3 regions of the Martelella mediterranea DSM 17316 genome follow, and region 1 is predicted to be linked to each of the others. Evidence: predicted binding sites of a transcription regulator. Region 1 holds the regulator's gene; each other region holds the start of a gene.

Region 1 (10,259 bases):
GGCGCGCTGCTTTTGACGGCCTCGCGCGCGATCGGCGAGACCATGATCGTGGTGCTTGCCGCCGGCGTTGCCGCCAATCTGCAGATCAATCCGTTCGAGCCGATGACGACGGTGACGGTGAAGATCGTCAACCAGCTCACCGGCGACCTCGAATTCAACACGCCGCAGACGCTGGTGGCCTTCGCGCTCGGCCTGACCCTGTTCGTGATCACGCTCTGCCTCAATGTCTACGCGCTCTATGTCGTGCGCAAATACCGGGAGCAGTACGCATGAGCGAGACATTCACCAATCCGAACGAGGCGGGGGATTTCCGCCGCAGGGTCACCGAGACCCGCCGCAAGGGGCTGAAACGCCGCCACCGCGCCGAAAGGCGGTTCCGCGTATTCGGTTTCCTTGCGATCTTCGCCGGCCTGTTCTTCCTGGCGGCATTGCTGTTCTCGGTCGCCGGCAAGGGCTTTTCCGCCTTCCAGCAGACCACGATCACGCTGCCGATCACGTTTTCGGAACAGGTGGTCGACCCCGAGGGCCTGCGCGACGAAAACCCGCGCCTGCTGCTGACCGCGAACTATCCGGCTCTGGTGCAGGACGCGCTGGCGAAAACGCTCGATCTCGACCCCGCCAATGCCGCCGAGATGCGCGAAGCCATGCGGCTCGTCTCGCGCTCGGCCCGCGTCGACCTGCGCGACGTGGTGATGGACGATCCGTCGGTGATCGGAAAGACCGTCGACGTGAAGCTCTTGGCCGCCGCCGATGTCGATTCCGCCAACAAGGGCCAGATCGATCTCTCGCTGCCGGAAACCAGCCGCCGCGTCTCAGATCAACAGGCCGCATGGATGGCGGAGTTGAAGGCGGAAGGCCGGCTGCACAAGAGCTTCAACGCCGGCTTCTTCACCCATGGCGCATCCTCGCGGCCGGAATCGGCGGGCATCGGCGTCGCCTTCGTCGGCACGCTCTACATGATGGGCATCGTGCTGGTATTGTCCCTGCCGCTCGGCGTGGCGTCCGCGATCTATCTCGAGGAATTCGCGCCGAAGAACCGGTTCACCGATGTCATCGAGGTCAATATCAACAACCTCGCCGCCGTGCCGTCGATCGTCTTCGGCCTGCTCGGCGTGGCGCTGTTCATCGGCTTTCTCGGCCTGCCGCGCTCGGCCGCACTCGTTGGCGGGCTGGTGCTGACGTTGATGACGCTGCCGACGATCATCATCGCCACCCGCTCGGCGCTGAAGGCGGTGCCGCCCTCGATCCGCTCGGCGGCGCTCGGCGTCGGCGCGTCGAAGATGCAGGCGGTGTTCCACCACGTGTTGCCGCTCGCCATGCCCGGCATTCTCACCGGCACGATCATCGGCCTGGCCCGCGCGCTCGGCGAAACCGCGCCGCTGCTGCTGATCGGCATGGTCGCCTTCGTGGCGGATTATCCGGCAAGCCCGCTCGATCCCTCGACCGCGCTGCCGGTGCAGATCTACATGTGGGCGGGCGAAGCCGAGCGCGCCTTTGTCGAGCGCACCTCGGCGGCGATCATCGTGCTGTTGGTATTCCTGATCCTGATGAACCTGACCGCAGTCATTCTCCGCCGCCGCTTCGAGCGGCGCTGGTAGAATGACCCTTGATGCGAAAAGAACAATGAGCGGAAACATGAACGAACAAACCTACAAGATGGTCGGCAAGGATGTTTCCGTCTATTACGGGCAGAAGCGGGCGCTGTTCGACGTCAACCTGAACATCCGCCAGAATGCCGTCACCGCGCTGATCGGCCCGTCGGGCTGCGGCAAGTCGACCTTCCTGCGCACGCTCAACCGCATGAATGACACGATCGACAATTGCCGGGTGACCGGCACGATCACGCTCGACGGCGAGGATATCTATACCTCCGGCATTGATGTGGTGGAACTGCGCGCCCGCGTCGGCATGGTGTTCCAGAACCCGAACCCGTTTCCGAAATCGATCTACGAGAACGTCGCCTACGGCCCGCGCATCCACGGCCTTGCCCGTCATCGTTCGGATTTCGACCGGATCGTGGAGACCAGCCTGCAGAAGGCGGGCCTCTTCAACGAGGTCAAGGACCGCCTGCAGGAACCCGGCACCAGCCTTTCCGGCGGCCAGCAGCAGCGGCTTTGCATCGCGCGCGCCATCGCCGTCAGCCCGGAAGTGATCCTGATGGACGAGCCGTGCTCGGCGCTCGACCCGATCGCGACCGCCCGCGTGGAAGAGCTGATCAGCGAATTAAAGCAGAACTACACCATCGTGATGGTGACCCATTCGATGCAGCAGGCCGCGCGCGTGTCAGAGCGCACGGCGATGTTCCATCTCGGCTACATGGTCGAGGAGGACGACACCGACACGATTTTCACCAATCCCGCGGACCAGCGCACCCAGGACTACATTATGGGCAGGTTCGGTTAAGGAGACGCACAGATGGCACACTCGCATATCATATCGGCCTTCGACGAGGAGCTGAAATATCTCCAGCGCCGGATTTCCGAAATGGGCGGCATGGCGGAAGAGATGGTCTCGCAATCCGTCGTGGCGCTGGTCAACACCGATACCGAACTCGCCGAGAAGGTGATCGCCGAGGATCTGGCGCTGGACGAGGCCGAGCGCGAGGTCGGCGAAAAGGCGATCGTCACCATCGCGCGGCGCCAGCCGGTGGCGGCGGACCTGCGTGAAATCATGGGTGCGATCCGCATCGCCGCCGACCTCGAGCGCGTTGGCGACATGGCCAAGAACACCGCCAAGCGGGTGATCTCGGTGCAGGGCACCGGGGTTCCGCGCAAGCTCGCCCACGGCATCGAGCACCTGTCGGAACTGGCGCTGCTGCAGCTCAAGGAAGTGCTCGACGCCTACACCTCGCGCCAGGCCGACAAGGCCAATTCGATCCGCGAGCGCGACGAGGAGATCGACGCGATCTACACCTCGCTGTTCCGCGAGCTTTTGACCTACATGATGGAGGATCCGCGCAATATCACCACCTGCACGCATCTTCTGTTCTGCGCCAAGAACATCGAGCGCATCGGCGACCACGCCACCAATATTGCTGAAATGATCTACTACATCGCCACCGGCTCGCAGCCACAGGGAGAACGCCCGAAGGACGACATGTCGCCCTCGGTCGGCTCCGGCGAGAGCAAGTCCTGAAACCATTTGACAGAGGCACGAGATGGTTCCGAAGATTGCAGTTGTCGAAGATGAAGAAGCGCTGAGCGTCCTGCTGCGCTACAACCTTGAATCGGAAGGCTATGAAGTCGAGACGATCGCGCGCGGCGACGAGGCCGAACTCAGGCTGCAGGAGCGGGTGCCGGACCTCCTGCTGCTCGACTGGATGTTGCCGGGCGTTTCCGGCATCGAGCTTTGCCGCAGGCTCCGGATGCGGCCCGAGACCGAGCGTCTGCCGATCATCATGCTGACGGCGCGCGGCGAGGAAAGCGAGCGGGTGCGCGGTCTTGCGATCGGCGCCGACGATTATGTCGTCAAGCCGTTCTCGACCCCGGAACTGATGGCCCGCGTCAGGGCGATCCTGCGGCGCGCCCGGCCGGAAGTGCTTTCCAGCGTGCTCAAATGCGGCGATATCGAGCTTGACCGCGAGACCCACCGCGTTCACCGCAAGGCCAAGGAAGTCCGCCTCGGGCCGACCGAGTTCCGGCTGCTCGAATTCCTGATGACCTCGCCCGGCCGGGTGTTCTCCCGCTCCCAGCTTCTCGACGGTGTGTGGGGCCACGACATCTATGTCGACGAACGCACCGTCGACGTCCATGTCGGGCGTCTCAGAAAGGCCCTCAACTTCTCGCAAATGCCCGACGTGATCCGCACCGTGCGCGGCGCCGGCTATTCGATGGAGGTGTGAGGGGCCGCATGGCCCCGCCAATCTCCGCCCTTGAGGGCGGAGATTGCGCGCCGGAGCGTCCATTGTACCGAAGTCCGGGCGATCCCGTGTTTTCGGCGACCGGGATCAGCGGACTTCGAAACCGCGGTAATTGTCGTCGCGGATGGCGTTCATTTCGGTCATGTAATTGCCCATGCCGCCCATGTACCACATCGAGGTTCTGGGCTTGCCGGGAATGTTGGCGCCGTTGATCCAGCTGTCCGTCACTTCGAACAGCGTGCCGGCCATGCCTTCTTGGCACACCCGCACCCAGTCGTCCTGGGCCTCTCTCGTGGTCTCGATGATGCTGTTGCCTTGTTCGGCCTTCTCGATCAGGTCGCACAGGAAGTCGACCTGCCATTCATGCACCAGCGGCTGGCTGGTGAACGGGCTGAAGGGTCCGAATACCATCAGAAGGTTCGGGAAATCGGCGATGGACATGCCGGCATAGGCGCGCGGACCGTTCTTCCAGGCATCCTTCAGCCGTACGCCGTTGCGCCCGATCGTGTCGATCTTCAGATAGTTGCCGGTCATCGCGTCGAAGCCGGTCGCCATGATCACCACGTCGAGTTCCAGCTCCTTGCCGCCGACGATCAGCCCGTTTTCGGTGTATCGCTCGATCGGCTCCGCCTTGACGTCGTGGAGGGTGACATTGTCGCGATTATAGGTCTCGTAGTAATTGTCGGCGGCCAGCGGACGCTTGGCGTAATAGTCGCGTGGGGTCAGTTTGCGGGCGACTTCGGGGTCGGTGACGATGGCGTCGATCTTCGACTTGATGAAGTCGGTCGCCGTCTTGTTGGCCTCTGCGGTCACCGGAATATCGGAGAAGGTTTCGAGCAGGAAGCTGAAGCCATTGCCTTTTTTCCAGGCCTTTTCGTAAACGCGTTTGCGCTCTTCATTGTCGACCTCAAGCGCGGAAACGGTGCTTTCGTCAAAGCCGAAAACCGCCGCCGTGCTCAGCGCCCAGTCGCGGAAGCCGTGCGGATCGGCCTTGATCTTCTCGCGCGTTTCGGCCGGGAAGGGGCCGATGCCGAGCGGCACCACCCATTGCGCGGTGCGCTGTAACACATGCAGATGGCCGACCTTGTCGGCGAGCGCGGTGATGATCTGGATGCCGGTCGAGCCGGTTCCGACCACGCCGACGCGCTTGCCCTGAAGGTCGGGCGCGTTGTCCGGCCATTTCGAGGCGAGTAGCACCTCGCCCTTGAACTTGTCCTGATCCGGGAATTGCGGGGCATAGGAGGAGGAGAGAAGCCCCACGGCCTCGATCACATATTTTGCCTTCACCGTATCGCCGGCCGTGGTGGTCAGGAGCCAGCGGCCCTCGTCCTCTTTCCATTCGGCGCTGGCGATGCGGGTGTTGAAATGGATCGAGCGCTTCAGGTCGTGCTTGTCGGCGACCGCGTTCAGATAGTTCAGCACTTCAGGCTGCTTGGCATAGCGCTCCGACCATTCCCAGTTCTGGAACATGTCGAGGTCGAAGGAATAGGTGTAGACGGTCGATTCGGTGTCGACCCGGCAGCCCGGATAGCGGTTCCAGTACCATGTGCCGCCAACGCCGCCGGCGTCATCGAAGGCTTCGGCCTTCATGCCGAGCACGTTGCGCGTCTTGTGCAGCGCGTAGAGCCCGCCGACGCCCGCGCCGATGATGGCGACATCGAGCTCAAGCTGTTTGTGCGATACCGCGTTCATTGTGAAACCTCCCATTCTCGTCAAATCTTGCGGCGGCAAGGCGCACGCCGGTCTTTATCCTTAAGCGGGTCGCGGAGCCGGCGCTTGGTTTTGAGCCTGACGCTTCCGGCGGCAAAAAATGCGCCGCAGACCTCGCTTTCACACACTCATATGGTATTACGGTATTATCGTCAATGACGCAAAATGCCCTTGTCATGATCATATTCCTATAATACCGTAATACGAACATATTAAAAAGGCAGCGACCAGCGCCGCTTCACCAAGGATGGTATGACATGAACACGCAAAGTCCGCTCTCCACGGATCACGAGGCTCTGATGCCCGATCGCAGGCTCTATATCGGTGGCCAATGGGTGGAAGGGCCGTCAGAGTTTCAGGTGATGAACCCGGCAAACGGACGGCCGGTCGCGTCGGTGTCGCATGCGACCTCGGCCGAGGCGCTTGCCGCCCTTGATGCCGCGGCCGCGGCCCAGCCCGGCTGGGCAAAGCTTGCGCCGCGCGCCCGCGCCAACCTCATGCACAAGGCCTACCGTCTGATGATGGAGCGCGAGGAAGCGTTCACGAAGGTCATGACGCTCGAAAGCGGCAAGCCGCTGACGGAATCGCGGGCGGAATTTCTGCTGTCCGCCGATTTCCTGTTGTGGTTCGCGGAGCAGAGCGCCCATATCCACGGTTCCTATTCCGACAGTTCCAGCGGTGATTTCCGGGTCGTGGTCAAGCATCAGCCGATCGGGCCCTGCCTGTTGATCACCCCCTGGAACTTCCCACTGCTGATGATCGTGCGCAAGGCGGGCGCGGCCCTTGCCGCCGGCTGCACCACGATCACCAAGACTGCCCAGGAGACGCCGCTCACGGGCGCGCTGTTTGTGGAAGTGCTGCATGATGCGGGCTTTCCGGCAGGCGTCGTCAACCTGCTGCACACCACCAAGTCCTCCGGCGTCTCCGAGCCGCTTTTGAAGGATAAGCGCCTGCGCAAGGTCTCGTTCACGGGCTCCACCGGAGTTGGCGGCCTGCTGATGGAGCAGGGCGCGCGCAACATTCTCAACGCATCGATGGAGCTTGGCGGCGACGGGCCGTTCATCGTGCTCGATGATGCCGATATCGATCTCGCGGCCGAGCAGGCGATCATCTGCAAGTTCCGCAATGCCGGCCAGGCCTGCGTTGCCGCCAACCGGATCATCGTCGACCGGAGGGTGGAGGCCGCGTTCACGGAAAAGTTCGTGGCCAAGGTCAAGGCGCTGAAAGTCGGCGACGGCATGGGCGCGGTCGATGTCGGGCCGATGATTTCGGCCAGGCAGCGCGACCGGCTGGGCGAGACCCTGAAGCAGCTCACCGATGCCGGCGGCCAGCTGCTTGCCGGCGGCAAGCCGGTGGCGGGCGAGGGCTATTTCTTCGAGCCGACGGTGGTGCGGTTCGAGGGCCGCAACGAAGTGATGTGCTCGAACGAGCTGTTCGCGCCGATTGCGGCCATCTTTTCGGTCGATGGTCCGGAGGCGGCGCTCGCCTTTGCCAATGAAAGCGATTTCGGCCTGGCCTCCTATGTGTTTACAAGGGACCTGTCGCGCGCGCTGACCTTTGGCGAGCGGCTGGAGTTCGGCATGGTCGGCATCAATCGCGGCATCATGGCCGATCCCAAGGCCCCGTTCGGCGGCACCAAGGCCTCGGGCATCGGGCGCGAGGCCGGGCAGGAGGGGATCTATGAATTCATGGAGCAGAAATACATGGCGGTCACGGTCAACGAGGCGCTGAGCTGATGACGATGGAGAATACACTGGGGCTTGGCCTCGTGCGCCAGCCGAAAACGGTGCTGTTCGGCCCCGGCCAGCGCCGCCAGCTTGGCCGCTATGCACGCGGCTTCGGGACCCGCGCGCTGGTGGTCACCGACGCCCGCATGGCGACGACTTCGGAATTTGCGGTGCTTGCCGAGGACCTGCGCGAATGTGGTCTTGCGGTTTCGGTCTATGACCAGGCCGAGCCGGACCTGCCGCGCCGCAACGTCATGGAGGTCGCGGAGACGGCGGGCGCTGTCGATGTCATCATCGGCGTCGGCGGCGGGTCCTGCATGGATCTCGCCAAGGCGGCCTCGGCCGTACTCGCCCATGGCGGCGATGTCCGCGATTATTTCGGCGAGTTCGCGGTGCCGGGCCCCTGCATTCCGGTGATCACCATCCCGACCACCGGCGGAACCGGGGCGGAGGTCACCAGCCTCGCGATCGTCTTCGATGAGGACACCGGCATGAAGATGGCGGTCGCCGATGCCCATATCGAGCCGGCGATTGCGATCATCGATCCCGAACTGACGCTCACCTGCCCGCCCGGCCTGACGGCGGCGACCGCCGCCGACGCGCTGTCGCATCTGGTCGAGGCCTATACCGCGAAACCGAAGAACCCGAGCCCTGAGCAGATCGAAACCCAGATCTATGTCGGCAAGAACCGCATCACCGACATGTTCTGCGAGAAGGGGCTCAGGCTGATGAACCGCTCGCTTGCGCGCGTGGTCGAAAACCCCGACGATCTCGCCGCGCGGTCGGATGTGATGTTCGCCGCCTATTGCGCCGGCATGGCGATCAATACGACGGGCACGGCGGCGGCCCATGCGATCCAGAGTCCGATGGCGGCGATCGGCCACACCTCGCACGGTTTCGGCGTCGGCGCGCTGCTGCCCTATGTCATGCGGCTGAACCTGCCTTATGCAACGGCGGAATTCGCGGAGATGGCGCATTGCCTCGATGTCGCCGACGCTGCGGCCGCGCCGGAGGAAAACGGCCGGGCTGCGATCGAACGAATCGAGGCGCTGCTGGAACAGGCCGGCACGCCGCTGGAGCTCAAATCGCTCGGGATCGAGGAACGCCATCTCGACCAGATCGCCCGCTCGGCGGTCAAGGCGACCCGGCTGGTGCTCAACAATCCGGCGCCGCTGACCGAGGATGCGGTCCGCAAGGTGCTGGCCCGCGGCCTTGCCGGCGACCGGAGCTGGTGGGCGTAGGCCGGTTCCGCCAATATGCGGATTGGACGGATGACGCCTTGGCGGGGCGGCCCCGCCGCTTTCGGCCGAGCCCGCAGCAATCTCTTGTTTTCCATCAGCAATCGCTCAAAAAATGCCTTTCGCACACGTCACAATTTGGGCGTGAAGGGCGAGCCATTGTCGCCGCGCTGTCAATGTACAGAAAGGAAAACGTTCATGAAAATGCGTTCACTTGTATATGCGGGGCTGGCGGCCTCGGTGGTTGGCGTGCTTTCGCTTCAGACCACGGCTTCGGCGGCGGAAGTGCTCGATACCGGCGCCACCTGGAACGCGGCCTGCAACGCGGCCATGACCTGCCGGCTGACCACCAGCGACCTGCCGGCCAATGATGGCGGCCTGGCGATCCCCTCCTTCGTGCGGACCAGCGGCGCGAACTCGCCGGTCATGATGGTGCTGCCGACGATCGACGGCTGGGACACGCTCCCGAGCGACGGCAAGTTCACCATCTCGGTGGACGGCGAGGAGGTCGCCGCGATCAAGGTCAACCAGCTCAGGCAGGATGACGCCGAGGGCGGTTATGTGACCACCGACCCGAAGATCGTCCAGCCGGTGCTGGCGGCGGCAAGGGTCGGCGAGGACGCGATCATGGTGAGCTATGACGGCCCGGAAAGCCAGGAAGTGGCGACCGCCGACCTCACCGGCTTCCGCGAAAGCCTCGACTGGCTGGCCCAGCAGCAGCATCACCCGGCCTGAAGCCGCTTGTTTCACGTGAAAAACCACCCTACATCGCGCAGGAAGCCTTGCGCGGTGTAGCCAAGGCCGGTCCTTGCCTGCATGCTGGAGCCGACCATGCTGATAGATGCCGCCCGCCGGGCGCTTTACGATCTGATCGACCCGAAGATGCGCGCCATCCTGTGGAAGGTGCTCGGCCTTTCGCTGCTCTGCCTGATCGGATTATGGGTTGCGATCCGCAGCCTGTTCATGTGGCTTGCCGTTCCCTGGCTTCAGAACCTGTTTCCGACCATGCCGGAATGGACCGGCTGGATCACCTTCGTGCTGCTGATGTTCGCCGCGGTCGGGTTGGCGCTCGGCCTCGCGCTGCTGATGGCGCCGGTCTCCGCGCTGGTCGCCGGCATTTTTCTGGACGAGGCGGCCGAGCATATCGAGCGCAATCATTATCCCGACGATCCGCCGGGCGAGGCGCTACCGGTCTTTGCCGCCATGAAGGAGGCGCTGGCCTTTCTCGGCGTCGTCATCCTCGGCAATATCTTCGCGCTGCTGCTGCTGGTGGTGCCGGGCGTCAACCTGATCGCGTTTTTCGTCGTCAACGGCTATCTGCTCGGCCGCGAGTTCTTCGAATTCGCGGCGATGCGGTTCATGAGCCCGCCCGAGGCGCGGGCGTTCCGGCGCAAGCGCGGATTGACGGTGTTCCTCGCGGGCCTCGTCGTCGCCGGCTTCGTGGCGATCCCGATCGTCAATCTCGCGACCCCGCTGTTCGCCACCGCCTTCATGATGCATCTGTTCAAGCGCATGGATCCGGTAAAAGCCGTGGTTCGTGCGGAAAATTGATTTCTATTCGCAACAAACAACGAAGATTTCGCGCTTGAATCGAAGCCTGCGAGCCGCTATGACATTTTCATACCACGAAAACGCAGGAGCGCGCGATGAGCCGTATCGTCTATCTCAACGGAGAATGGCTGGCCGAGGAAGAGGCCAAGGTCTCGATTTTCGATCGCGGCTATG
Region 2 (10,259 bases), 1.7 Mb from region 1:
CAGCGCGTACGCCCATATTGTCGATCTGAGCCGTGATCGCGGCCATGTTGACGCCGCCGCGTTTCGAAAACAGCTCGCCGAGCCCGACAAAAAGCGCGCCGAAGAAGCCGACGCCGGTATAGATATCGCGCCCGGCCGCCACCGCGGAAATGCCGACCGGCTCCAGCACATGCTGGACGATCGACCGCTGTCTGGCCGGAATCTTTTCCGGCTCCGGCAGCTCCTCGGGGATGGCCTCGAGCAGTTCGCCGAGACGGTCCGTCATGCCGCTCATCTCGACTTTAAGACCGGCATCGCCGCATTTGGCCTCGGCTTCGCGAATCAGCCAGGCGCCCGCGGTGTCGATCACCGCGATGGCTGAGAGATCAAATACCACAGAGCCGCCGCCGGCGCCTTTCAGCTTGCCGCCGAGACCGTCGAGTTCGCCGTAGAGCGCTGCGGCGTTGTGAACGGTCCAATCACCTTCAAATGACAGCGCAGCCGGCTGCTCGCCGGCGTTGAAGGTGAGAGAGGCTGTGGAATTATCCGCTTTCTGCAAAAGCCAGTATCCAGTTTCGTGCGCTCTTGGAACGGGTGGACGCCGCGATCCGGCCGACCGGACAGCGCACCGCGCGACCTTCGAAGCCGGCGCGCAGGCCAGGGCGCAACCCTGCAAATAACATTTGCTAGGCTTTTCACGGGCTGTCGGAGATTGCAAGTCTTTTCAATGGCGGGGAAGAGCGTTCGCCCGCGCTTATGCAGCGCGGTTCCCGTCGCGGGCGGCCAGAAGCAGCGGCAGCGGATCGGCCTCGACCGGCTCGGCCGCGGCAGGCGCCTCCGCCGATTCGATTTTCTGCCAGGAGATCAGTTCGAACGTGCCGTCGAAATGCTCGGCCACCGCCGTGCAGCTTTCCACCCAGTCGCCGGTATTGATGTAGCGAATCCCGTCCATATCCTCGATCACGGCATGATGGATATGGCCGCAGATCACGCCATCGACCTCGTTGCGGCGGGCCTCCTCAACGACCACGCGCTGGAACTCGCCGATGAAGTTCACCGCATGCTTGACCTGCAGCTTGGCCCAGGCCGAAAAAGACCAGTAGGGCAGCCCAAGTTTGCGGCGGAAGAAGGCGAGGACCTGATTGATGGCGATCGCGGCATCATAGGCCCAGTCGCCGAGATAGGCGACGACGCGGGCGTGACGCACGACCACATCGAATTCATCGCCATGGATGACCAGATATTTCTTACCGTCGCCGGCCTCGAAGATCATCCGCTCCGCGACCTCGACCCCGCCGAAATGGGTGCCGGGGAAGTTGCGCAGGAACTCGTCGTGATTGCCGGGAATATAGATGATGCGCGTGCCCTTGCGCGCCTTGCGCAGCATCTTCTGGATGACATCGTTGAAGACCTGCGGCCAGTACCAGTTCCGCTTCAGCCGCCAGCCGTCGATGATATCGCCGACGAGCACGATGGTGTCGGCTTCGTGATGACGCATGAAATCAAGCAGGAAATCCGCCTTGGCGGCCTTGGAGCCGAGATGAACATCAGAAATGAACAGTGTTCTGAATTGCCTGGGTTCCATGCCTTCGACCCGCCCCGCCTTGTTGTCGTCACAAGAGTTAAAAGCAGAGTCGTATTTCAACTTGATGACATGCGGTTCTTGGGCGGGGGTTGAGAGGACTTCAGACAGGCTGATAACGCACATAGGCGAAGGCATCGCCCTTTGGCGACCAATTCGGCGAATTCATCGTGCCCTGCCCGCCGAAAAGCTCGAACAGGGTTTCAAGATTGCCGCCATCCATGTCCATCATCCGCACCCGCACATACTTGTCGCGGGGGTGATCGAACACGTCCGGATCGTAGGAGATCAGGATGACGCGGTCATTGGTCGGGCATGGATGAGGGAACCAGTTTCCGTAATTATCGCCGGTGATCTGCTCAAGGCCCGTGCCGTCCGGATGCATGCGCCAGATCTGCATCAGCCCGGTGCGCGAGGAATTGAAATAGATCCATTCGCCATCGAAGGAATAGTCCGGCCCGTCATTGCGGCCCTCGCCATGGGTGAGCCGCAGCTCCTCCCCGCCCGTTGCCGCGATCGTGTAGATATCGAAGACATCCTCGCGGATGCCGCAATAGGCAAAGCGCGCGCCATCCGGCGACCAGCCATGCCAGTAGGAGGGCAGATTTTCCGTCACCAGTTTGGGCGTGCCGCCCGCGGCCGCCACCGTATAGATCGCCGATTTGCCGAATTCGCACTTGTCGGAAATCGCGATGGTCGCGCCGTCGGGCGAGATGCCGTGATCATTGTTGCACTGGACGGCAAAGCCGGTGTCGATGCGCTCAAGCGCGGGCGCGCCATCAAGCGGCAGCCGGTACATGATGCCGTCGCTGTTGACCATCAGGTGGCCGCCGTCCGGCGACCAGTTCGGCGCCTCGATCAGCGCATCGGACTGGAACACGACGCGCGCCTGCCGGCTTGCGATATCATAGATTTCGACTGAACTGCGCACCGGACATCTCCTCAAAACACCGCCCGGAGCATAGCATTGTGAGCGCCCATGTCACTGCATGGCAGTTCCTGCCAGGCGCGTCAGCGGTCACGGAAGCGGTTGGTGATCGGATAGCGCCGGTCGCGGCCGAAATTCTTCTTGGTGATCTTCACGCCCGGCGCGGACTGGCGACGCTTGTATTCCGCGATATAGAGCAGGTGCTCGATGCGGTGCACGGTCTCGACATCGTGGCCGCGCGCGACGATCGCCTCGACCGACATTTCCTTCTCCACCAGGCATTCCAGAATATCGTCCAGCGCCGGATAGGGCGGCAGCGAATCCTGGTCGGTCTGGTTGGGACGCAGCTCCGCGGAGGGCTTCTTGTCAATGATGTTCTGCGGGATCACGTCGCGTTCCGGCCCCAGCATGCCGTCCGGCCGCGCGCCGTTGCGCCAGGCAGAGACGCCATAGACCTGCATCTTGTAGAGGTCCTTGATCGGGTTGAAGCCGCCATTCATGTCGCCGTAGAGCGTCGCATAGCCGACCGACATTTCCGACTTGTTGCCGGTGGTCACCACCATCGCGCCGAACTTGTTGGAGATCGCCATCAAAATGGTGCCGCGAGTGCGGCTTTGCAGGTTCTCCTCGGTGATCCCCTCTTCGGTGCCCTCGAACATATCGGCAAGCGCGGACATGAAGCCGGTCACCGGCTCCTCGATCGGGACGATATCATAGCGGCAGCCGAGCGCTTTGGCGCAATCGGCGGCGTCCTTCAGCGAATCCTCGGAGGTGTAGCGGTAGGGCAGCATCACGCAATGCACCCGCTCCGCGCCCAGCGCATCGACGGCGATCGCCGCGCACAGCGCCGAATCGATGCCGCCGGACAGGCCGAGCACCACGCTCTTGAAGCCGTTCTTGTTGACGTAATCGGCAAAGCCCAGCACGCAGGCGTGGTAGTCCGAGGCCTCGCCTATGGGCAACGCCGCCATCTCGCCGGTTTCGATGATCCAGCCATCCGCGCCGCGCCGCCACTTGGAAAGCATGATCTCTTCGGCAAATTGCGGCATCTGAAATGCGAGCGAGCGGTCGGCGTTGAAGCCGAAACTGCCGCCGTCATAGACCAGCTCATCCTGACCGCCGAGCGTGTTGAGATAGACCAGCGGCAGGCCGGTCTCGATCACCTGGCGCAGCGCCACCTGATGGCGGACATCGACCTTGCCGCGATAATAGGGCGAGCCGTTGGGCGACAACAGCAGTTCCGCGCCCGATTCGGCCAGCGTCTCGCAGACGCCGAGCTCGCCCCAGATATCCTCGCAGATCGGAATGCCGATCCTGACGCCGCGAAAGTTCACCGGTCCCGGCATCTCGCCCGGCACGAACACGCGCTTCTCGTCGAATTCGCCGTAATTCGGCAGGTCGACCTTGTCGCGGATCGCGATGATCTCACCGCCGTCGAGCACCGCGACCGAATTATGCCGCCCGGCCTCGCCCTGACGCGGAAAGCCGACGATCACGCCGGGACCGCCATCGGTGGTGTCCTTCGCGAGCGCCTCCACCACCTTCTCACAGGCGGCGAGGAAGGCCGGCTTCATCACGAGGTCTTCGGGCTGGTAGCCGGAGATGAACAGCTCGGTCGACATGATGAGGTCCGCGCCCTTGTCGGCCGCCGTCTGCCGCGCCGCGCGCAACTTCTCCAGATTGCCGGCGATATCGCCGACCGTCGGGTTGAGCTGGGCGAGGGCTATTGTGATGCTGTCCATGGCAATTCCACCTTTCAGGTCCGACGAGGGATGGACACCATGTTTTCAGGGAAAAATCAAACCGGAAAAGGCTCGGAGGCTCAAAACAGAAAGCTAAAGTGTTACTCTCCTTCAATCTCCCCCCTTGAGGGGGAGATGCCCCGACAGGGGCAGAGAGGGGTGAACCCTCTCCGAGAGCACAGTGTTTGCGGCTTTAGGGCTTGCGCCCTTTACCCCTCTCTGTCGCTTTCGCGACATCTCCCCCTCAAGGGGGGAGATTATCGGGGGCTGTGCGGCGAGAGGCGATTAACAATCGGCGCGCCGTAAATCATGTGAAAATCCGGTGCCTGCCGGGCGTCCTCACTCGTTGATCGCGAGCTTCTTTTCCTCATACGCCGTCTTCATTCGCTCGGCGAGCAGGAAGGCGAGTTCCAGCGCCTGGTCGGCGTTGAGGCGCGGGTCGCAATGGGTGTGGTAACGGTCGTGCAGGTCGTCGCCGGTCAGCGCCCAGGCGCCACCGGTGCATTCCGTCACGTCCTTGCCGGTCATCTCGATATGGATGCCGCCCGGATAGCTGCCCTCGGCGCGGTGGATCTGGAAGAAGCTCTCGACCTCCGACAGGATCCGCTCGAACGGCCGCGTCTTGTAGGAGTTGAGCGTGATCGTGTTGCCGTGCATCGGGTCGCAGGACCAGACCACCTTCCTGCCCTCGCGCTCGACCGCGCGGATCAGGCGCGGCAGATGGTCGGCGACCTTGTCGTGGCCGAAGCGGCAGATCAGCGTCAGCCGGCCGGCCTCGTTTTCAGGGTTCACCGTATCGATCAGCCGCAGCAGGTCGTCCTCGGCGAGCGAGGGGCCGCATTTGAGGCCGAGCGGGTTCTTGATGCCGCGGGCATATTCGATATGGGCGTGATCGGCCTGGCGGGTGCGGTCGCCGATCCAGATCATGTGGCCGGAGGTCGCGTACCAGTCGCCGGAGGTCGAATCGACGCGGGTCAGCGCCTCTTCATAGCCGAGCAGCAGCGCCTCGTGGCTAGTGAAGAAATCGGTCTCCGACAGCGCGTGGTTGTTTTCCGCGCGGATGCCGATCGCGCGCATGAACGACATGGTTTCCGAAAGCCGGTCGGCGAGCTTCTGGTAGCGTTCGCCCTGCGGTGAGTCCTTAACGAAGCCGAGCATCCACTGGTGGACATTTTCCAGATTGGCGTAGCCGCCCATGGAAAAGGCGCGCAGCAGGTTCAGCGTCGCGGCCGACTGGCGGTAGGCCATCAACTGGCGCTGCGGGTCAGGAATGCGGGCTTCCTCGGTGAAATCGATGCCGTTGATGATGTCGCCGCGATAGCTCGGCAGCGTCACGCCGTTGATCGTCTCGTTCGAGCTGGAGCGCGGCTTGGCGAACTGGCCGGCGATGCGGCCGACCTTGACCACCGGCTGCTGGGCGCCGAAGGTCAGCACCACGGCCATCTGCAGGAAGGCGCGGAAGAAGTCGCGGATCGTGTCGGCGCCGTGTTCGGCGAAGCTTTCGGCGCAATCGCCGCCCTGGAGCAGGAAACCGCGGCCCTCGGCCACCTCGCCCAGCGCCTTCTTCAGACGGCGCGCCTCGCCGGCGAAGACCAGCGGCGGATAGGTCGCAAGCGCGGCCTCGGCCTCCGCAAGCTTTGCCTCATCAGGATATTCCGGCACCTGAAGGATCGGCTTGTGTCGCCAGCTTCCGGGTGTCCAGTTTTTCGCGCTGCTCATTTCAATCACCTGTCCTTGCCCGCCCGGCCTCTCGCCGGACATGCTCTCTCCCGATTTTTGGCGCGCTTATAGCCGCTTCCGGCTCTATTGTATACCCGCGCGATCGTCGCCGCTCCTGCCCGCCAGCCGGGCAGCGTTGTTTTTCAGAAGGGCGGCCAGCCGTTCTATGACCAGACGCACCTCGCGGCGATGCCGGTCATCATCATGGGCGACGATGAAGAGCGGGTGCGTCAGTGCCTCGATCACCTCCCCTTCCCTCTCCAGCTCTGAAAGGCCATCACCGACCCAGACCGGCAGGACCGCCTTGCCGGCCCCCGACATTGCGAGACGCGGCAACAGGTGGCGGTCCTCGGTCCAGGTCATGATCGCGCCTTCGAAATTCTCGAACACGTAGCGGTCGCGCGGTTCGCTTGCCGCTGCGGTCCCCAACGAAATCCATGGAAGGTCTTCCGATCCCGCAGCCTTTGGCCGATAGACCGCGTAGGCCATCGCCACCGAAGGCAGAACCGCAATATTGCCGCTTTCCGGCCGTTTCGCCAGAACGACGACATCGGCTGCCCGGAATGTGAGGTCGGCGGAGGCGCCTTCCGAACTGCAACAGATGCGGAAACGATCGCCCTTTTGACGCACCTCGCCAAGATTGTCGGCGATAAGCGGCGAGAGCCAGCAATCGGTCGCGATGGTGACGAAAGGCAGGGCAAAGGCCTCTGCATGCCAGTCGGCAATATCGCTCGCGACCTCACGCATCCTCTGCACCTGCTTCAGCAATTCCCGGCCATCATGGGCAAGCTCATACCCACGTTGCGAGCGCGTGAACAGCGAGCGCCCGAGGGTGCGTTCCAGCGCCAGCATGCGCCGGCCGATCGTCGGCGCGGAGATGCCGGTGCGCGCGGCAGCGCCGCTCAGCCCGCCGGCCTCCGCCACCACATGGAAAAGCTGCAGATCGTCCCAGCTCGCCTCGGCCATCGGCTGTCTCCGTTGTCAAACGGCCATCTTATACCGTCCCGCCCCGCAAGCGCGAACCGTTCACGGATGAAACGAGCCTTTCATACGCGGCTCTACAGCCGCCGTCCCGCCGTCTCTAGCTTTCGGTCAAGCAGAAATGGAGAAAGCCATGCTCGACTGGTTCACCGTCGTCAGACACCGGAGAAAGAAGCCCCGCCATCCGCTCTCCGACCCGCTGGAGGGCGATGAGTGGCGAGGGCACCAAGGGATGGCGCGTCTGATCAGCCGCATTCTCCGGGAAAAGCGGGTCTAGACCCGCTCGCCGTTCTTCACCCGGTAGCTCGGCTGGTACATCGTCACCAGTTCCTCCGATGCCGTGGGGTGAACGGCCATGGTGCGGTCGAAATCGTCCTTGGTGCAGCCGCCCTTCAGCGCGATGCCGATCAGCTGCGCCATCTCGCCGGCCTCATGGCCGAGAATATGGGCGCCGACCACCTTGCGGTCGGCGGCATTGACGATCAATTTCATCACGGTGCGCTCGTCGCGGCCCGACAGCGTTGCCTTCATCGGCCGGAACTTGGCGAGATAGACCTCGAGTTCCTCATAGCGTTCGGCCGCGACATGCTCCGGAAGACCGACCGTGCCGATTTCGGGCTGCGAGAACACCGCCGTCGCGATCAGGTCGTGATCCGGCTTGGTCGGGTTGTCCTTATATTCCGTCTCGATGAAGCACATCGCCTCATGGATCGCGACCGGGGTCAGCTGAACGCGGTCGGTGACATCGCCCAGCGCCCAGATATAGTCGACATTGGTGCGCGAATAATCGTCGACCCTGATCGCGCCCTTGGCATCCAGTTCGACGCCGACGGATTCGAGACCCAGCCCCTTGGTGTTCGGCTGCCGGCCGAGCGCCATCATCACCTTGTCGACGTTGAACACATGGCCGTTATGGGTCTGGGCCTTGAGCCTGCCATCGGCCGCCTGGGCGACCTCGACAATCGTGTCGCGGCAGATGACCTGGATGCCCTTCTTCTCCATCGCCTCGCGCAGATTGACGCGCATGTCCATATCGAAGCCGCGCAGGATTTCCTCGCCGCGATAAACAAGCGTGGTCTCGACGCCGAGGCCGGCGAAGATATTGGCGAATTCAACGGCGATGTAGCCGCCGCCGGTGATCGCGATCGACTTCGGCAGTTCCTCCAGATGAAAGGCCTCGTTGGAGGAGATGCAAAGCTCGGAGCCCGGCATTTCCGGGTGCGGGTTGGGATGACCGCCGACCGCGACCAGGATCTTTTCCGCCGTCACCTCCTGGCCGGATGACAGCAGTCGGACGCGGTGGTCGCCGGCAATCTCCGCCCGGGTCTCGAGAATTTCGGCGCCGTTGGTTTCCAGGCCCTTGCGGTAGAGCCCCTCCAGACGGTCGATTTCCCGGTCCTTGGCGGCAATCAGCGCCAGCCACGAGAAGCTGCGCTCGCCGACGGTCCAGCCATAGCCGGCCGCGTCCTCGAAATGCTCGGGAAACTGAGAGGCATAGACGAACAGCTTCTTCGGCACGCAGCCGCGAATGACGCAGGTGCCGCCGAACCGGTATTCCTCGGCGATCGCCACCCTCTTGCCCATCGCGGCGGCAAGGCGGGCGGCGCGCACACCGCCGGAGCCGCCGCCAATCACAAACAGGTCGAAGTCATAGCGCGTCATGGGAGGGCTCCTTGCGGTGGGGGTATTCGGGGACAATCGATTTTGGCTGAATATGGCGACTTTCCGCCAAAAATAAAGCCCGCCGGGGTCGGCGGGCTGTTATGCAAGGGGCGAATGGCCCTGTTACTGCGCGGGCACTGCCGGAATCTCGGTCGCCTCAACGGGCGTGCCGCCATCGGCTTCGATGCGCCGGTTCAGCTCTTGCTGAGCCTGCTGGGAAAGATCGCGGGCAATGCCGCGCGCCCAGATATCGCCGGCCTGGCCGAGTTCGCGCGCGGCGATCGGGCCATACTGGATGAACTTCTTGCCGACATCGGAGCTATAGAACTCGGCAAGCTGGTTCAGTTCTTCCGCAGTGAAGATGTTGGCGTAGATCTGCGCGCCTTCCTTTTCGAGATCGGCGCGGCGCGGCGCCAGCGCGATCGCCGTATCGGTGACGACCTCGTCGATCAGCGAGTGGTAGTTCGGATAGACCTGCGTCAACTGCGACTGGACGAGATCCGCCTGATTCGGCAGGATTTCATCGAACTGGTTGTTGATGCCCAAGGCCTGGAGCGCGGCTTTGGCGGCGGCCTCATGCTCAGGCGAAATATCCTGCGCAGAAGCAACCGAAAAGGCGCCAAGTCCCATAATCGTCGCGGCGATGGCCACGGAAAGGCCGAACCTGGATTTCGTTTTCATAAAGGACTCCTGTCTACTCAGTTGCTTTGAGTGTACGTACACCGCCGTCGGATGCAACGATGGCGAGTGTCGCGATGTCAATGAACAGCCCGTGCTCCACAACGCCCGCAATGGCGTTGAGCGCGTCTGACAATGCCTGTGCATCGTGAATGCGGCCAAATGATGCGTCGATAATATAGTGCCCGCCATCGGTCATATAGGGCCCGTCGCCCGATTGGCGAAGGTCGAGCGAGCCTGAAAGATTGAGCCATGATGCGGCGCGTTCGATGGCAAGGCGGGTGGCGCCGAGCCCGAACGGCATGACTTCGATGGGCAGCGGAAAGGCGCCGAGGCAATCCACGACCTTGGTCTCGTCGGCAATCACGATCATGGCTTTCGAGGCGGATGCCACGATCTTTTCCCGCAGCAGCGCCCCGCCGCCCCCCTTGATGAGATTGAGCGCGGGATCGATCTCGTCCGCGCCGTCGATCGTGAGATCGAGTTCCGGCGTTTCGTCGAGCGAATTCAGCGTGATGCCCAGTTCCAGGCACTGGCGCGCCGTCGCCTCGGAGGTCGGAACCCCGATGACGTTGAACCCACTGGCAACCTTTTCGCCGAGGAGCGCGATGAATTCCCGCGCCGTGCTGCCGGTTCCGATGCCGAGCCGCATTCCGTCTTCGACATATTCAAGCGCGGTTTCCGCAGCCTTTATCTTCAATTGACGCGCATCCATGCGTCACATGCTCCTTCTGGCTAACGGTAAGGTGTTTACACGCCACGCGCGTCAAACAAAAGACCTTTTGCGCCAAGCCCGCGCCAAATGCTTGGCAGGCCCGCGACTGGCGGGTATGAACCGGGCCGTGAAGCGGACGGCGAGCGTCGTCTGCCGGAAAATGAAGGACCCGCGCCAATGCCCGCACCGCTCGCCATATTCGACCTCGACGGAACGCTGATCGACACAGCGCCGGATCTGATCGCAAGCCTGAACCACGCCATCGCCCCTGTG
Region 3 (10,259 bases), 1.6 Mb from region 1:
GCCACCGCCGCCCATTCCACGGCCACGATCGACGACCACTCCTCGATCCGGTTCTCCCGCTCGGACTTTCTCGGCCCCGTCGCCTTCGGCGGGTTGCGCCATATCGCGGTTGAACGGGATGAGGACGAGCGCGGCGATGACCGTCTCGTCATGCGCCATGACGGCTATCTGTCGCGGTTCCGGATTTATTGCGAACGCAGCCTGACGCTTTCGCGGGACGGGCATGCGCTTTCCGGCATAGACCGGTTCCGCCGCCCGCACGACGCCCTGCCGCTCGCCCGCGACGGCCATGTCGCCACCATCCGCTTCCACCTCCATCCGTCCATCTGGACGATGCGGGAGGACGCCGACACGATCTTCATGACCGCGCCGGACAATGAAAGCTGGCTGTTCACAGCCCCGGGCATGGCGCCTGAGCTCGAAGACGACGTCTTCTTTGCCGCAAGCACGGGCGCCAAGGCCTCGCGCCAGATCGTGATCACCGCCGAGATCGCCGAACACGCCGACATCGCCTGGCAGTTCAAACGTCTCGACTGAGGCGATCTCATATAAGTGGACACGCGCCAAAGCGGCCTCGGCACGGTTTATAATTGCCGCGCACCATGCTAAAGCGCCGCAGGTATCCCCGTATTTCAGCGCTGCGGCCTCCGCAGCGACCGCCCGAAGGACATCGCCATGGCTGTCGCCTCCAAGAAAATTCCCGCACCCGATCTCGTCATCGTGAAAACCGCGCTGCTTTCGGTTTCCGACAAGAGCGGCATCGTCGAATTCGCAAGCGCGCTTGCGGCCCGCGGGATCAGGCTGCTTTCAACCGGCGGCACCCACAAGGCGCTGGCCGAAGCCGGCCTTGAAGTGACCGATGTCTCCGCCATCACCGGTTTTCCCGAAATCATGGATGGCCGGGTCAAGACGCTGCATCCGAATGTCCATGGCGGCCTGCTGGCGATCCGCGACGACGAGGAGCATCAGGCGGCGATGCGCGCACATGGCATTTCCGGGATCGATCTCGCGGTCATCAATCTCTATCCGTTCGAGGAAGTGCGCGCCGCCGGCGGCGATTATCCGACAACGGTCGAAAACATCGATATCGGCGGCCCGGCCATGATCCGCGCGGCGGCCAAGAACCACGCCTATGTAACCGTGATCACCGATCCGGCCGATTATGACGAGGTCCGCGAGGCAATCGAAGCCGGCAACGGCGCCGTGCACTACGCACTGCGCCAGACGCTTGCAGCCCGCGCCTATGCCCGCACCGCCGCCTATGACGCCGCAATCTCAGGCTGGTTCGCCGAGGCGCTGTCGATCGAAAATCCGCGCCACATGACGCTTGGCGGCACGCTGCGCCAGGAAATGCGCTACGGCGAGAACCCGCACCAGTCGGCGGCGTTCTACGTCACCGGCGACAAGCGGCCGGGCGTGGCCAACGCCGTCCAGCATCAGGGCAAGCAGCTTTCCTACAACAATATCAACGACACCGACGCCGCCTTCGAACTGGTCGCGGAATTCCCGCCGGAAATGGCGCCTGCCTGCGCCATCATCAAGCACGCCAACCCCTGCGGCGTGGCGCGGGCCGAGACGCTGGTCGAGGCCTACAAGCGGGCGCTTGCCTGCGACAGCCAGTCGGCCTTTGGCGGTATCGTCGCGCTCAACCGCACGCTCGATGCCGAGACCGCGTCGGAGATCGTCAAGCTGTTCACCGAGGTGATCATCGCGCCCGACGCCGATGACGCCGCCCGTGAAATCCTCGCCGCCAAGAAGAACCTGCGCCTGCTGACCACCGGCGGCCTGCCGGACCCGCGCGCGCGCGGCATGAACTTCAAGACGGTTGCCGGCGGTTTCCTAGTGCAATCGCGCGATACCGCGATGATCGACGAGATCGCCCTCAACGTGGTCACAGAACGCGCGCCGACCGACCGCGAGCTGGAAGACATGAAGATGGCCTTCGCGATCGCCAAGCACGTCAAGTCGAACGCGATCGTCTATGTCAAGGATGGCCAGACCGCCGGCATCGGCGCGGGCCAGATGAGCCGCATCGACAGTGCCCGCATCGCCGGCATCAAGGCCGAGGAAGCCGCGAAGGCCACCGGCTGGCCCGAGCCGATGACACGCGGTTCGGCGGTTGCCTCGGAAGCCTTCTTCCCGTTTGCCGACGGGCTGCTGTCGGCCGTTGCCGCCGGCGCCACCGCCGTGATCCAGCCGGGCGGCTCGATCCGCGACCAGGAGGTGATCGACGCCGCCAACGCCAATGGCGTGGCGATGGTGTTCACCGGGGTCAGGACCTTCCGTCACTGACAGCGGCCGCCGCCGGCACGAACAGCGCCAGCCCCGCCACCAGAAACACCAGCAGGCTCGCCATGCCGATATTCGGCGAGCCCGTCCAGCTTGTGAGCACCGCGAAGCCCGCCGTCGCCATGAAGCTCGTCAGCCGGCCGGTGAGCGAAAACAGGCCGAAGAAGCGGCCGGATTCAGCGACATCCACCGCCCGCGCCAGAAACGCGCGCGAGCCCGCCTGCACGGGCCCGAATGCGAGGCCGATGATTACGCCATAGAACAGGAATGCCTTTTCCGCCCCGGACGAGAACAGCCCGCCATCCGCCGACGACAGCGGCACCAGACCGAATGCGGTAGCGTTGACGCTTGTGGACACCACGCCCAGGGTCGCGAAAATCAGCATCGACAGCGTGACGATCACCACCCGCCCGGCGCTGACGCGGTGGCCGAGGCGGGCGGCGCAGAAGCAGCCGAGAATGGCGGCGACGTTGAGGATCATGCCGTAGATGCCGATTTCGGTGATCGACCAGTCGAACAGGGAGGCGGCAAACGCGCCACCGAGGATCAGCAGACCGTTGAGCCCGTCCATATAGAGCATGCGCGCGATAAAGAAGCGGAACAGCGCCGGGCGGCGACGGAGGCTTAAAAGGGTCGCGAAAAAGTCCGCAAGCCAGCCCTTCAGCCGCCTTCCCGCCGCCTCGGCTTTCACGTGATCGGGCGTCAGCAGGATCATCGGCGTCAGGAACACCAGATACCATAGCGCCGAAAGCGGCCCGGCAAGGCGCGCCGGCTCGCCTTCAACCGCCGACAGCCCGAATAGCGGCGGATTGCCGAGGATGGTGAGGCCGGTATCGGGATCGGCGGGCAGGAACAGCAGGAACAGGATGAGGAAGATCATGCCGCCGAGATAGCCGAGCCCCCAGGCGTCGTTGGAAATCCGGGTGATCGCGCCCCGCTCGACCAGACGGGGCAGCATGGCGTCGTTGAAGACCACCGAAAGCTCGGCGGCCACCGTGGCGAGCACGATCATGACCGCCGGCCAGAAATAGCCGGTCCCCGGCGCGGCCTGCCAGAGCAGGCAGAGGGCCGCGATCTGGACGATGGCGAGGCTGCCGATGAAGCGCTTGTTGCCGCCCGTTGCATCCGACAGCGCGCCGGCCAGCGGGGCGGTGAGCGCGATCACGACGCCCGCCACCGTCGCGGCATTCGCCCACGCCGTCTGGCCCGCAACCTTGTCAGCGCCGAGCGAGGCCACGAAATAGGGGCCGAAAATGAATGTGATGATCACCGTGAAGAAGGGCTGCGCCGCCCAGTCGAAGAACATCCAACCAAGGATGCCCGACCGGCCCGCCACGCGTCCGTCGGCCTCGCTCTCAGCCAGTGTCACCCCCGTCGCCCCTTATTAACGCCTGCCACTATCCGATAGAATGACGGCAGGCGTTTCGCAAGCGATCAGACAAGATCGCGCGCGAGGTCGCCCAGCAGGCCGGCCGCCACGGTCGTCTTGGCGATGGTCGGATCACCCGAAGCGGCAAGCCGGGAGAGCTGGTCGGTGACCTGCAGCACCCGCTTGGCATGCGCCTCGCGCCAGGCCTCGACGGGTTCCGCCGTTCCGCCATGGCCGATCAGCGCATTGGCCGCAAGATCGCGGCGGCTTGCGGAAATCTGGTCCATGGAGCGCGCCAGCGCGAGCGAATCGTAAAAGTCGCTGGGGCTCATCCGGGCCGCCGCCGACAAGAGCGGCGAAACGTAGAACATCCGCGTCACCTCGAAATAGGCCTTGGCGGCCTTTTCCAGGCTCTGGCCGCTGCGGCTTGCGATCTGCAGCGCCTCCGGCACGAACATCATCGCCAGGTGATGCGCGAGACGCCGCGACAGCGCCTCCGGCACGCCCGCCTGCAGCCAGCTCGCCTCCTGCTCCGCCAGCCATTCGGCCCGCGCCTCGGGCAACAGGCCCTCGATGTCGGCCTCAAACAGGGAAAAGGCATCACGCAACTTCTTGACCGACCCGGCGATATCGCCGTCGGCAAGGCCGTTTCGCAGCAAGAGATGAGTCAGGATCCGGAACAGATAGCGAAGCTGCGCATAGATCGCGTTCTGGACATCGCCGTCGATCGTGCCGTCCAGCGCATGGACCGCCTCCCAGACCTCCTCCATCGCGAAACCGTCGCGGGCGATGATACCGGCCTTGACCACCTCGGCAGGCGTCGCCGCCGTCATGTCGCAGGCATTGATAACGAATTCCGGACCGCCGCGGTTGATGACGTCATTGGCAAGCCCGGTGGAGATGATTTCCCGGCGCAGGCGATGGCCGGCGATATCGTCGGAGAATGCCTTGCGCATGCGTTCCGGGAAATAATTGTAAAGCATCGGCTCCATATAGGGATCGTCCGGAAGATCGCTTTCCAGGATCTGGTCGAACAGCACGATCTTGCCGTAGGACAACAGCACCCCGGTCTCGGCCCGGGTCATCGCCTGATCGGCCTGGCGGCGCGTCTTCAGCGCCTCCTCGTCCGGCAGCATTTCCACGGCGCGGTCGAGATGGCCCTCGCGCTCCAGCACGTCCATCATCCGCGACAGCGAGAGCAGGCTCTGCAGCCCCTCGCGGGTGCTGAGCGAGATCGCCAGCGTCTGGAGATAGTTGTTTTCGAGCACGATTTCGGCCACCGCCTCGGTCATCTCCGCAAGCAGGTGGTCGCGGTCCTCGCGCGAAAGCCGGCCCGAACGCATGGCCGAGGCCAGCGCGATCTTGATGTTGACCTCGACGTCGGAGCAGTTGACGCCTGCGGAATTGTCAATGGCGTCGGAATTGCAGCGCCCGCCCTTCAGACCGAAGGCGATGCGGCCCTTCTGGGTGACGCCGAGATTGGCGCCCTCGCCGATGACCTTGACGCGAAGCTCGTTGGCATTGACGCGGATCGCGTCATTGCCGCGATCGCCGACTTCGGCATTGGTTTCGCCGGCGGCCTTGATATAGGTGCCGATGCCGCCGAACCAGAGCAGGTCGACCTGGCTCTTGAGGATCGCCGTCATCACATCGAACGGCGAATACTCCTCGGCCTTGAGACCGATCGCAGCCGCCGCCTCGGGCGTCAGCCGCACCGATTTCTCGTTGCGGGAGATGATCATCCCGCCTGCCGACATCTTCTCCCGGTCATAATCCTGCCAGCTCGAGCGCGGCAGGTCGTAGAGCCGCTTGCGCTCGGCAAAGCCCGTTGCCGGATCGGGATCGGGGTCGATGAAGATATCGCGGTGGTCGAAGGCGGCGACCAGCCGGATCTGTTCAGACAGCAGCATGCCATTGCCGAAGACATCGCCCGACATGTCGCCGACGCCGGCCACGGTAAACGGCGTGGTCTGGATATCGATGTTCATCTCGCGGAAATGCCGCTTCACCGCCTCCCAGGCGCCGCGCGCGGTAATGCCCATCTTCTTATGGTCATAGCCCGCCGAACCACCGGAGGCGAAGGCGTCGTCGAGCCAGAAACCCGCCTCCTGCGCCAACGCATTGGCGGTGTCGGAGAAGGTTGCCGTGCCCTTGTCGGCGGCGACGACGAAATAGGGATCGTCCTCATCGGCACGCACCGTATCCTTCGGCGGCACCACCTCGCCGTCGATGATGTTGTCGGTGATCGACAGCAGGGTGCGGATATAGCTCTTGTAGGCCTCGCGTCCGGCGTTGAACACCTCCTCGCGGCTGCCGCCGAGGGGCAGGTTTTTCGGGTAGAAGCCGCCCTTGGCGCCGACCGGCACGATCACAGCGTTTTTCACCTGCTGGGCCTTGACCAGACCCAGCACCTCGGTGCGGTAATCCTGCCCGCGATCCGACCACCTGAGCCCGCCGCGCGCGACCTTGCCGAAGCGCAGATGCACGCCTTCCACCTGCGGGCCGTAGAGATAGACCTCGCGGAACGGCCTTGGCTGCGGCAGGATAGCAAGCGACTGCGATGCGAATTTGAAGGCGAGGTTGGGGCGCGGCGCGCCATTCTCGTCGGTCTGGAAATAATTGGTCCTGAGCGTTGCGTCGATCAGCTTGACGAACAGCCGCAGGATGCGGTCGTCATCGATATTGGGCACGCCCTCCAGCCCTTCCATGATCGTGCCGCGGGCGCTTTTCATGCCCTGACTGCGGGCATCCTCGGTGAGCGCCGGATTGAAGGCGGTCTCGAACAGGGAAAACAAGGCCCGGGCGATCACCGGATACTGGCAGAGCGAATTGGCGATATAGTCGCCGGTATAGTTGACGCCGGCCTGGCGCAGATATTGCGCATAGGCGCGCAGCACGTTGGCCTGGCGTCCGCTCAGTCTCGCCAGCAGAACCAGCCGGTTGAAGCTGTCATTGCTGATCGCGCCGCGGAAGGCATCGATGAAGGCCTCTTCCAGACGGTCGCCATCGCCCTCCAGATCGAGATCGACATCCCCCGCAACCAGCAATTCCATGTCGTGAAGGACAACCTCCCTGCCGGCCACGCCGCTTTCGGCATATTCCAGTTCGAAGGTCCGCTCCGAGACGACGGAGAAGCCGAGATTTTCCAGAAGCGGCACGCGCCGGGACAGCGGCACATGGGAACCGCCATGGAATATCTTCAGACGAAGCACCTCCGCTTCGTCCTCATGCCGGTCGCGGTAGAAATCGATGCGCATGCCCTCTTTCGCCGCGGAGCCGATCAGCCCGAGATCGGCATAGGCGTCATCCGGGGAGAAGGCCTCGTGGTAGGCGTCATTGGCCTCGATCTCCGGCGCGCCGGGGCCGGTCAGCTCCTTGAACCGTTCCGTCCAGTCGGCGGCAAGACGCGTCACCTCGGCTTCGAGTTCGGACTGCGGCACATCCGGCGTCTTGTCCAGGCTGCGCCGGCCGATGATGAAATGCACCCGCGCCGAACGCCCTTCGGGAAACGACGGATAATAGGCGGACACCCTGCCCTTGTAGACGCTGGCCAGGTAGTCGCCGATCTTCTCGCGCAGGCGCGAATCGTAAAGGTTGCGCGGCACATAGACGAGCGCCGAGACGAAGCGATCGAAATTGTCGATCCGGCTCAGCACCCGGATGCGCGGCCGATCGGCAATCGCCATGATCTGCTCGCAGAAATCGGCAAGCAGCGGCACCGGGGCCTGGAACAGTTCATCGCGCGGATAGGATTCCAGAATGTTCTGCAGCATCCGCCCCGCATGGCTCTTCGGTTCGTAACCGAAGCGGCGCGTGACATCGGCGATCTTGGCGCGCAAGAGCGGAATGCGCACCGCCGACTGGGTGTAGGCGGTGAAGGTGAACAGGCCGACGATCCTGAGCTCGCCAACCACCTCGCCGTTTTCGCCGAAACGCTTGACGCCGATATAATCCATATAGGCGCGGCGATGGACCGTGGAGGTGGTGTTGGCCTTGGTCACCAGAAGCAGTTTCGGGCTTTCGAGAAAGCCGATGATTTCCGGCGTGGAGACCACGGGATTGGGGCCGCGCCGCAGCACCCGCATTTCCGGATCGGAGAGGATGCCGGTCGCCGCGTCCGGCACATGCTCGACCCGCGCGCCGTCCGCATCCTTGAGATAGACAAGCTCGCGCATGCCGAGAAAGGTGAAGTTGCCATCACGCAGCCAGGCGAGAAAGGCAAGCGCCTCCTCCCGCGCATCCGCGAGTGCGGCCGGCGCGCGGGTTTTCATCTCCTGCATCGCGGTTTCGAGCTTGGCGAGCATTTCCGGCCAGCCGGCGACCGCGAGACGAACATGGTTCAGGATATATTCGAGCTGCGCCTTCAGCCGCGCGCGTGTTTCCGGCGCCAGTTGTCGGACATGGACCTGGACATGGCTGACGCGGTCGTCTTCTGCATGCTCGATATCCGATGAAAACGCCACCGGCGCCTGCCCCGGCGTCACGACCAGGATCGGATGCACGGCCAGCATGAAGTCATTGGTGAATTCCGCGATCTCCGCCATCACCGAATCATAGATGAACGGCATGTTGCGGTCGGTGACCGTGATCACGTCGGTTGCGATGCCCTCCGGCGCGATGCCTTCGACCGCGCCGATCGTGACCCGCGCGTCGCCGCCGTCATAGGCCGCGATCTCATCGGCCGCATGGTATGCCGCGGCCGCGATCGCTTCGGGTGTGTAACGCTCCAGATCCTCGGGACTTGCATGGTCGAACATGAAAGCCGGATTGATGTAAGCCTTGTTGCTTTCCCTGGCGAGGCGCTCGGCCTGCTGCATCAGGGACTTGCGCTTCTGGTCGGCTTTGGTGTCCATGTTTCCTCCAGCTTATTTTATGTCAGCGGATCGAGCCGCTATTTTGGGCGATTTTTCGCGCCATTCGGATATCGTTAAACGCTGTGGCCATGACAGGCGCTTGACAGCTTGCTCCAATAGGCGATTTAGAGCGTAATTGAGGCGAATGGCAAAACAATTTCGCCGTTTTATCGTTGGGGTTGCATTCACCCCAGGCACCAACAGGGCCCAATATGACATTCGAAATGCCTGATGGCGCCGTTATCGCGATTTCAAGCTACGTCATGCGCGGCAAGATTGGCAACCGCGCCATCGTCTTTGCACTGGAAACGCTTGGTCACAACACATGGTCCGTGCCCACCGTCGTGCTGCCCTGGCACCCCGGCCACGGGCGCGCGACGCGGCTGCAATTTGAAGGCGAGGCTTTCGCGACGGCGCTGCGCGAACTCGGAGAAAGCCGCTGGCGCGGCGAGGTTCGCGCCGTCATCAGCGGCTATCTCGCGAATGCCGGCCAGGCCGAAGGGATCGCAAAACTGGTCCAAGGCCTGCGCGCCGAAAATCCCGATCTCCTCTATCTCTGCGATCCCGTGATCGGCGATGAGGGCGGGCTCTATGTCGGGGACGAGACCGCGATCGCGATCCGCGACCGGCTTCTGCCGCTCGCCGATATCGCGACCCCCAACCGATTCGAACTTTCATGGCTTGCGGGACGCGCGCTTGAGGACAATACGGCGACGATCGACGCCGCGCTTGCGCTCGGTCCTGCGGAAGTCGTGGTCACCTCGGCCCATTCGATGCTGAAGCAGGGCGTGGCGGCGCTGTTCGTCGATCGCAGACAGGCCCTGCTTGCCGAGCATGCGCGCGTCGAAAATCCGCCGAACGGGCTCGGCGACCTGTTTTCCGCGCTGTTTCTGGCCGCAAGGCTCGCCGGCAAGCCGCCGGCCGAGGCGCTTGAAAAATCGACCGCTTCCGTATTCGAAACCCTGACGCGCGCGGTGCGCGAAGGCGCTGACGAGTTGATGCCGGAAAAGGATGCGCAAAGTCTGCGGGCGCCATTCGCAAAAGTTGGCCTTCGTCAATTGATGCATCCGTCCCGGCGACGTAAAAGAAGCTGAAGAACCAACACGGCACTGAGAGCGCGTTCAGGAAAAGTGGATACCGGTTTTCCGTCCGGACGCGCTTAAAAACAATAGATAGAGCATTTCCGGTGATCCGGTTTCCTCCGGAAATGCTTTGGAAGAAGGACGGCAGACTGATGGACTCTTTCCCCAAATACCTTCTCGATGGCTACAAGAACTTCATGTCCGGACGCTATGTCGAAGAAAGCGCCCGCTATCGCCAACTCGCCGAGGAAGGGCAGAAACCACAGACATTGTTCATTGCCTGCTGTGATTCCAGGGCCGCGCCCGAAACGATTTTCGATGCCAGCCCGGGCGAGCTTTTCGTGGTGCGCAATGTCGCCAACATGGTGCCGCCCTATGAGCCGGACGGCCAGTATCACGGCACCTCCGCCGCCCTCGAATTCGCGGTCGAGGGGCTGAAGGTCAAGAATATCGTGGTGCTCGGCCATGGTCGCTGCGGCGGCATCCACGCAGCGCTTTCGCCCAATGCCGATCCGCTGTCGCCGGGGGATTTCATCGGCAAGTGGATCAACCTGCTGAAGCCCGCCGCCGCCCAGATCAACTCCAATTCGATCATGACGGAAGGCGAGCGCCAGACCGCGCTGGAGCGGATTTCAATCCGCAACTCGCTCGCCAATCTGCGCTCCT

Evidence for each region. The regulator PhoB, encoded in region 1, activates phosphate uptake and scavenging genes when phosphate is short. The targets are predictions, from matches to a motif close to TGTCATNNANCTGTCAT.
Region 2: a site for PhoB is predicted at 1,618-1,634, ahead of Mame_RS12100 (UDP-2,3-diacylglucosamine diphosphatase). Genes of this name have one in related genera too.
Region 3: a site for PhoB is predicted at 8,601-8,617, ahead of Mame_RS11500 (NAD-glutamate dehydrogenase). Genes of this name have one in related genera too.

Annotation. Positions count from the first base shown of each region.
Region 1 is NZ_CP020330.1:865,906-876,164, forward strand. Features, by position in the region: gene pstC (phosphate ABC transporter permease subunit PstC) at 1-273, shown strand, start outside; gene pstA (phosphate ABC transporter permease PstA) at 270-1,598, shown strand; gene pstB (phosphate ABC transporter ATP-binding protein PstB) at 1,600-2,403, shown strand; gene phoU (phosphate signaling complex protein PhoU) at 2,416-3,135, shown strand; gene phoB (phosphate regulon transcriptional regulator PhoB) at 3,158-3,841, shown strand; gene Mame_RS03960 (flavin-containing monooxygenase) at 3,947-5,551, opposite strand; gene Mame_RS03965 (NAD-dependent succinate-semialdehyde dehydrogenase) at 5,827-7,305, shown strand; gene Mame_RS03970 (iron-containing alcohol dehydrogenase) at 7,305-8,537, shown strand; gene Mame_RS03975 (hypothetical protein) at 8,739-9,269, shown strand; gene Mame_RS03980 (sulfate transporter family protein) at 9,366-10,085, shown strand; gene Mame_RS03985 (D-amino-acid transaminase) at 10,181-10,259, shown strand, end outside.
Region 2 is NZ_CP020330.1:2,584,015-2,594,273, reverse strand. Features, by position in the region: gene Mame_RS12105 (ABC transporter permease) at 1-538, opposite strand, end outside; gene Mame_RS12100 (UDP-2,3-diacylglucosamine diphosphatase) at 734-1,564, opposite strand; gene Mame_RS12095 (TolB family protein) at 1,665-2,492, opposite strand; gene Mame_RS12090 (NAD+ synthase) at 2,573-4,231, opposite strand; gene Mame_RS12085 (class II 3-deoxy-7-phosphoheptulonate synthase) at 4,571-5,950, opposite strand; gene Mame_RS12080 (LysR family transcriptional regulator) at 6,035-6,916, opposite strand; gene Mame_RS26690 (hypothetical protein) at 7,065-7,208, shown strand; gene gor (glutathione-disulfide reductase) at 7,205-8,593, opposite strand; gene Mame_RS12070 (DUF2059 domain-containing protein) at 8,717-9,274, opposite strand; gene rpiA (ribose-5-phosphate isomerase RpiA) at 9,288-9,986, opposite strand; gene Mame_RS12060 (HAD family hydrolase) at 10,164-10,259, shown strand, end outside.
Region 3 is NZ_CP020330.1:2,449,634-2,459,892, reverse strand. Features, by position in the region: gene Mame_RS11515 (heparinase II/III family protein) at 1-537, shown strand, start outside; gene purH (bifunctional phosphoribosylaminoimidazolecarboxamide formyltransferase/IMP cyclohydrolase) at 676-2,292, shown strand; gene Mame_RS11505 (MFS transporter) at 2,273-3,658, opposite strand; gene Mame_RS11500 (NAD-glutamate dehydrogenase) at 3,724-8,511, opposite strand; gene pdxY (pyridoxal kinase) at 8,736-9,605, shown strand; gene Mame_RS11490 (carbonic anhydrase) at 9,746-10,259, shown strand, end outside.